2 linked regions of the Streptomyces clavuligerus genome follow. The protein of the gene in region 2 interacts with the protein of the main gene of each other region in a pairwise test. Links are inferred from orthologs where the notes say so. Each region holds a gene or a part of one and is shown on either strand. Other genes may lie near its edges. The genes, in order: lpdA and pcrA.

Region 1 (3,249 bases), 2.6 Mb from region 2 along the record:
CTTGCGGATGCGGCCACCGACGCCGGAGCCGGACACCGAGGCGAGGTCCACGCTGTTCTCGGCGGCCAGCTTGCGCACCAGCGGGGTGACGTAGACATCGCTGCCGGAGACCGGAGCGGCGGCGGGCGCGGGCGCGGCCGGGGCGGCTGCCGGAGCCGGTGCCGGGGCAGCGACCGGCGCGGGCGCCGGAGCCGGGGCGGGCACCGGGGCGGGGGCCGGAGCCTCCTGGACCGGAGCCGGAGCCGGGGCAGCGACCGGGGCGGGCGCCGGAGCGGCGGCCGGGGCCGGGGCCGCAGGCGCGGCGGGGGCGGCCGGAGCCGCACCCGGAGCACCGATCACGGCCAGCTTGGCGCCGACCTCGGCGGTCTCGTCCTCGCCGACCACGATCTCCAGCAGCACACCCGAGGCGGGGGCGGGGATCTCGGTGTCGACCTTGTCGGTCGAGACCTCCAGCAGCGGCTCGTCGGCCTCGACGCTCTCGCCGACCGACTTCAGCCAGCGGGTGACGGTGCCCTCGGTGACGCTCTCGCCGAGCGCGGGGAGGACCACGTCGGTGCCGGTGGCGCCACCGGCGGCCGGGGCGGGGGCCGGAGCCTCCTGGACCGGCGCGGGCGCGGCCGGGGCCTCGGCCACCGGCGCGGGGGCGACGGGGGCCTCCTGGACCGGGGCGGGGGCAGCGGCGGCTGCGGGCGCCGGGGCGGCGGCCGGGGCACCGGTGCCGTCGTCGATGAGGGCCAGCTCGGCGCCGACCTCCACCGTCTCGTCCTCGGCGACCTTGATGGAGGTGAGGATCCCGGACGCCGGGGCGGGGATCTCGGTGTCGACCTTGTCGGTCGAGACCTCCAGCAACGGCTCATCGGCCTCGACGCGCTCGCCCTCGGCCTTCAGCCAGCGGGTGACAGTGCCCTCGGTGACGCTCTCGCCGAGCGCCGGAAGGGTTACGGAAACCGCCATGGTTTCACTTGCTCCTAACGATGGGGTCTCCCCGGCTCCGGCGGAAGCGCGAGCCCGGGGAGGGGTGCGGTAGTGGTCGTCGGCCCGAGGGCTCAGTCGTGGGCGTGCAGCGGCTTGCCCGCGAGGGCCAGGTGCGCCTCGCCCAGCGCCTCGTTCTGCGTCGGGTGCGCGTGGATGAGCTGCGCGACCTCGGCCGGCAGAGCCTCCCAGTTGTAGATGAGCTGTGCCTCGCCGATCTGCTCGCCCATCCGGTCACCGACCATGTGGACGCCGACCACGGCACCGTCCTTGACCTGGACGAGCTTGATCTCGCCCTGGGTCTTCAGGATCCTGCTCTTCCCGTTGCCCCCGAGGTTGTACTTGAGGGTGACGACCTTGTCCGCGCCGTAGATCTCCTTGGCCTTGGCCTCGGTGATGCCCACGGAGGCGACCTCCGGGTGGCAGTACGTCACCCGGGGCACGCCGTCGTAGTTCACCGGGACGGTGTTCAGACCGGCGAGCCGCTCTGCCACCAGGATGCCCTCGGCGAAGCCGACGTGCGCGAGCTGGAGGGTCGGGACCAGGTCGCCGACCGCGGAGATGGTGGGGACGCTGGTCCGCATGTACTCGTCGACGAGGACATAGCCGCGGTCCATCGCGACGCCCTGCTCCTCGTAGCCGAGACCGGCCGAGACCGGGCCGCGGCCGACGGCGACCAGCAGCACCTCGGCCTCGAAGGTCTTGCCGTCCGCGAGGGTGACACGGACGCCGTCCTGCGTGTACTCGGCCTTCTGGAAGAAGGTGCCGAGGCTGAACTTGATGCCGCGCTTGCGGAAGGCGCGCTCCAGCAGCTTGGAGCTGTTCTCGTCCTCGACCGGGACCAGGTGCTTCAGGCCCTCGACCACGGTGACCTCGGCGCCGAAGGACTTCCACACGGACGCGAACTCGACACCGATGACGCCGCCGCCGAGCACGATCGCGGAGGACGGCACACGGTCCAGCTTCAGCGCGTGGTCGGAGGAGATGATCCGGTTGCCGTCGATCTCCAGACCGGGCAGCGACTTCGGCACGGAGCCGGTCGCCAGCAGGATGTGGCGGCCCTCGACGCGCTGGCCGTTGACGTCGACCGAGGTGGGCGAGGAGAGGCGGCCGGCGCCCTCGATGACGGTGATCTTGCGGGAGGCGATCAGCCCCGTCAGGCCCTTGTAGAGGCCCGCGATCACGTCGTCCTTGTACTTGTGCACCGCGGCGATGTCGATGCCCTCGAACGCGGTACGGACACCGAACTGCTCCGACTCGCGGGACTGGTCGGCGACCTCGCCCGCGTGCAGCAGCGCCTTGGTGGGGATGCAGCCGTAGTGCAGGCAGGTGCCGCCGAGCTTGTCCTTCTCGATCAGGGCGACGCTCAGGCCGAGCTGGGCTCCGCGCAGCGCCGCAGCGTAACCGCCGCTACCGCCGCCGAGGATCACTAGGTCGAAAACGGTGCTGGCGTCGTTCGCCACGTCACGTCCTCCATGCATGCGCGCCGGTCGCCGGGGTCCCCTCACCCAGGGGAGTCCGGCCCTTCGGCTGGTGTGCGGCCGATGTCTCGTCGGCCCTTAGGTCGGGGCCCTGTCCTGCCGAGGACCCATCTTTGCACTTGTTGCGGAAAGACGGGACGCGGGGCGGGCCTCTGCGGGCGTCTGATCGATCACCCTTGTGGCTACCGGTGAGTAGCAACGCGGTGCGCCGTCCGTCGATTCCCGGGGCCGGGCGCCCCGCCGTTCGTCCAGAGCGAACGCGGGGGATCCGGCCGATCGCACGGGCAGCGGCCCGCGGCCCGTACGGGGGTGCCGTACGGGCCGCGGGGACGGGTGGCCGGGCGCCCGCGCGGGGTGCCCGCGCGCCCGGCCGGGGCGTCAGCCCAGCTCGCCGTCGGCGATCCGCTCCGCGAGACGGACCAGGGTGCGCACCGAGGAGCCGGTGCCGCCCTTGGGGGTGTACCCGTACGGGGCACTCTCGTGGAAGGCCGGGCCCGCGATGTCCAGGTGCGCCCAGCTGATGCCCTCGCCCACGAACTCCTGGAGGAAGAGACCGGCGACCAGGCCGCCGCCCATCCGCTCGCCCATGTTGGCCATGTCCGCGACCTGGGAGTCCATGCCCTTGCGCAGCTCGGCGGGGAGCGGCATCGGCCAGGACTGCTCACCGGCCTCCTCGGCGGTCTCGTGGACCGCGGTGCGGAAGGCGTCGTCGTTGGCCATCACACCGAAGGTGCGGTTGCCGAGCGCCAGCACCATCGCGCCGGTCAGCGTGGCGACGTCCACCATGGCGTCCGGC
Region 2 (3,390 bases):
TACGGCAACATGATCATCCTGACGGCGCCCGACGGGACCGAGACCTGGTACTGCCATCTGAGCAGCGCCAAGATCCGGTCCGGCGCGGTGAAGGCCGGGGATGTCATCGGCTACGCGGGCAACTCCGGCAACTCCACCGGACCCCATCTCCACTTCGAGGTCCGCCCCGGCGGCGGCTCGACGATCGACCCGCTGGCCTGGCTCCAGAGCAAGGGCCTCGACCCCCGCTAACCAACCGTTCCACCCGTCGCCCGCCGTTCCGTCGATCGGCGGGCGACTCCGTGTCGGGCCGGTCTCAGAGCTTCTCCACCGGCGCGTACTTCAGCAGCAGCCGCTTGGGCTTGGGGTCCCCGAAGTCGACCGTCGCCACCGCGCCGTCCGTCCCGGCGCCGGTGACCTCCACCACGGTGCCCAGACCGAACTGGTCGTGCGTGACCCGGTCCCCGGTCGACAGGGAGATCACGGGCTTGCCCGCGCCGCCCCGTCCGGTGGCGAACCCCGCGGCGCCGCCCGCCCGGGAGCGGGAGGACGGAGCCGAGGGCAACCGGGACCCGAATCCGGCCACCGGCCCGGCGGGCGCGGCCGACGGTCCCGTACGCCGCCACTCCAGATGGCGGACGGGGATCTCCTCCAGGAAGCGCGACGGAGGGTTGTACGCGGGCTGTCCCCAGGCGCTCCGCATGGTCGAACGGGTCAGATAGAGCCGCTCGCGGGCCCGGGTGATGCCCACATACGCCAGCCGCCGCTCCTCCTCCAGTTCCTTCTTCTGGGAGAGGGCCCGCATATGCGGGAAGACGCCGTCCTCCATACCGCTCAGGAACACCACGGGGAACTCCAGCCCCTTGGCCGTGTGCAGGGTCATCAGTGTGATGACACCGGAGCCGTCCTCGTCCTCGTCGGGGATCTGGTCCGAGTCGGCGACGAGGGCGACCTGCTCCAGGAACTCCGCCAGCGTCCCGGCGCCGCCCTCGCCCTCGCCCTCGGCGCGGGCCTGCTCGAACTCCAGCGCGACCGCCGCCAGCTCCTGAAGGTTCTCGATACGAGTCTCGTCCTGGGGGTCCGTCGACGCCTGGAGTTCCGCGAGATAGCCCGTCCGCTCCAGCACGGCCTCCAGCACCACGGCGGGACCGGCACCGGAGTCGACGATCGTGCGCAACTCCCCCATCAGCACGTTGAAGCGCTTGACGGCGTTGGCCGAGCGCGCGGCCATGCCGTACGCCTCGTCCACCCGGATCAGCGCCTGCGGGAAGGTGATCTTCTCGCGCAGGGAGAGCGCGTCGATCATCGCCTCCGCGCGCTCCCCGATGCCCCGCTTGGGGACATTGAGAATCCGCCGCAGCGGAACGCTGTCCTCCGGGTTGGCGAGGACCCGCAGATAGGCGAGGACGTCCCGGACCTCCCTGCGCTCGTAGAAGCGCACACCGCCGACGACCTTGTACGGCAGGCCCACCCGGATGAAGATCTCCTCGAAGACCCGGGACTGGGCGTTGGTGCGGTAGAAGACGGCGACATCGCCCGCCTTCACCTCGCTCGCGTCCGTCAGCCGGTCGATCTCGTCCGCGACGAACTGCGCCTCGTCGTGCTCGGTGTCGGCGACATAGCCGATGATCTGCGCGCCGTCGCCCGCGTTGGTCCACAGATTCTTGGGACGGCGGCTCTCGTTGCGCTCGATGACGGCGTTGGCGGCGGAGAGGATCGTCTGGCTGGAGCGGTAGTTCTGCTCCAGCATGACGGTCGTCGCCTCCGGGTAGTCCTCCTCGAACTGGAGGATGTTGCGGATCGTCGCGCCCCGGAAGGCATAGATCGACTGGTCGGCGTCACCGACGACACACAGCTCGGCGGGCGGCAGATCCTCGTACCCCGGTCCGACCAGCTCGCGCACGAGGGTGTACTGGGCGTGGTTGGTGTCCTGGTACTCGTCGACGAGGACATGACGGAAACGCCGCCGGTAGTGCTCGGCGACATCCGGGAACGCCTGGAGCATATGGACGGTCGTCATGATGATGTCGTCGAAGTCCAGGGCGTTGGCCTCGCGCAGCCGCGCCTGGTACATCCGGTACGCCTGGGCGAGCGTCTTCTCGAACCCGTCCGCGGCGCTGTCGGCGAAGCTCTCCTCGTCGATCAGCTCGTTCTTCAGGTTCGAGATCTTCGCGCTGAACGACTTCGGCGGGAACTTCTTCGGGTCCAGATCGAGATCGCGGCAGACCAGCGCCATCAGCCGCTTGGAGTCGGCGGCGTCGTAGATCGAGAACGACGAGGTGAAGCCCAGCTTCTTGGACTCGCGGCGCAGAATCCGCACACAGGCGCTGTGGAACGTCAACACCCACATCGCCTGGGCGCGCGGGCCGACGAGCTGCTCCACGCGCTCCTTCATCTCACCGGCGGCCTTGTTGGTGAAGGTGATCGCCAGGATCTGGCCGGGGTGGACACCGCGGGTCGCCAGCAGATGGGCGATCCGATGGGTCAGGACCCGGGTCTTGCCCGAGCCCGCTCCGGCGACGATGAGCAGCGGGGAACCGGCGTGGACCACGGCCGCGCGCTGCTGTTCGTTGAGCCCTTCGAGGAGGGACGCGGGGTCGATCACCGTGCGCGGGGCGCCGTCACGGTGGTACGCGTCTCTGGCCGGGGGCATGTCGAAGGCGCCCTGGAAGAGATCGTCCGGGATCTCCTCAGGGGCGTGTGCCTCCGAGTCCTCGTGGTCCTCGGGCGGCGGGGGGTCCTCCGGGGTGGACTGGAGGCTCGCCAGGAAGTGATCGTCAAAGAGGCTGCTCATCGCTCTCCGAGTCTAGGCGCAGCCACTGACAACGCGCCGCCCCCTTACGGAATGCGCCCGGCACCGCAACGGCGAACCGCCCCGGGCTCCGGGCTCCGGGCTCCGGGCTCCGGGCTCCGGGCTCCGGGCTCCGGGTGATCGTGACCGCTCAGGTCCAAACGGTCGCGATGAAGATGTTCGCGGTCGTCAGCGCGCCGACCGCGCCGAAGAGCCCCTTCTCCACCCGCTCCTCGTCCCGCTTGACGTAGACGAGGCCGAGGACGACGACCAGCACCGCCAGCTTGATGCCGATCTTGATGTTGTTCACGGTCTGGTCGTCCGCCTGGTTGAGGCCGACCAGGGCGACACCGGTGATCAGCATCGTCAGCGCGCCGTGCAGCATGGCCGGGGTGAAGCGCGCGGTCCCGGCGCCCATCGCCTTCATCTGGGTGAGGAACCCGCCCAGCAGGGACGCGATGCCGATGATGTGCAGGGCGACGAAGACATTGATGAGTACGTCCATGGGGCGGAGCCTAACTCTCGCCCGCTCGCCGCCCTCAGGTCAGGTCGGCCTCACCGCACCGGGCACACCCTCCCCCCGGCCGCTGCCCCGGGGTGCATCCGAAAGAACTCAATCC

Evidence for each region.
Region 1: the proteins of pcrA (region 2) and lpdA interact in binary tests that used the Escherichia coli proteins (3 or more experiments, as listed by UniProt). The link is inferred for Streptomyces clavuligerus from one-to-one orthologs.

Annotation. Positions count from the first base shown.
Region 1 is NZ_CP027858.1:5,066,347-5,069,595, forward strand. Bases 242-3,180 are described here. They hold lpdA (dihydrolipoyl dehydrogenase), read right to left. Parts: upstream 2,436-3,180; coding sequence 1,047-2,435; downstream 242-1,046. Other genes in these bases: sucB (2-oxoglutarate dehydrogenase, E2 component, dihydrolipoamide succinyltransferase), read right to left, coding at 242-954; CRV15_RS21345 (leucyl aminopeptidase), read right to left, coding at 2,832-3,180. Outside these bases: more of sucB, read right to left, coding at 1-241; more of CRV15_RS21345, read right to left, coding at 3,181-3,249. UniProt on the Escherichia coli protein: Lipoamide dehydrogenase is a component of the glycine cleavage system as well as of the alpha-ketoacid dehydrogenase complexes.
Region 2 is NZ_CP027858.1:2,430,901-2,434,290, forward strand. Bases 35-3,114 are described here. They hold pcrA (DNA helicase PcrA), read right to left. Parts: upstream 2,774-3,114; coding sequence 296-2,773; downstream 35-295. Other genes in these bases: CRV15_RS09855 (M23 family metallopeptidase), read left to right, coding at 35-231; CRV15_RS09865 (hypothetical protein), read right to left, coding at 2,922-3,114. Outside these bases: more of CRV15_RS09855, read left to right, coding at 1-34; more of CRV15_RS09865, read right to left, coding at 3,115-3,275; CRV15_RS09870 (DUF397 domain-containing protein), read right to left, coding at 3,384-3,390. UniProt on the Escherichia coli protein: A helicase with DNA-dependent ATPase activity. Unwinds DNA duplexes with 3'-5' polarity. Translocates on single-stranded DNA with 3'-5' polarity. Initiates unwinding more efficiently from a nicked substrate than double-stranded DNA.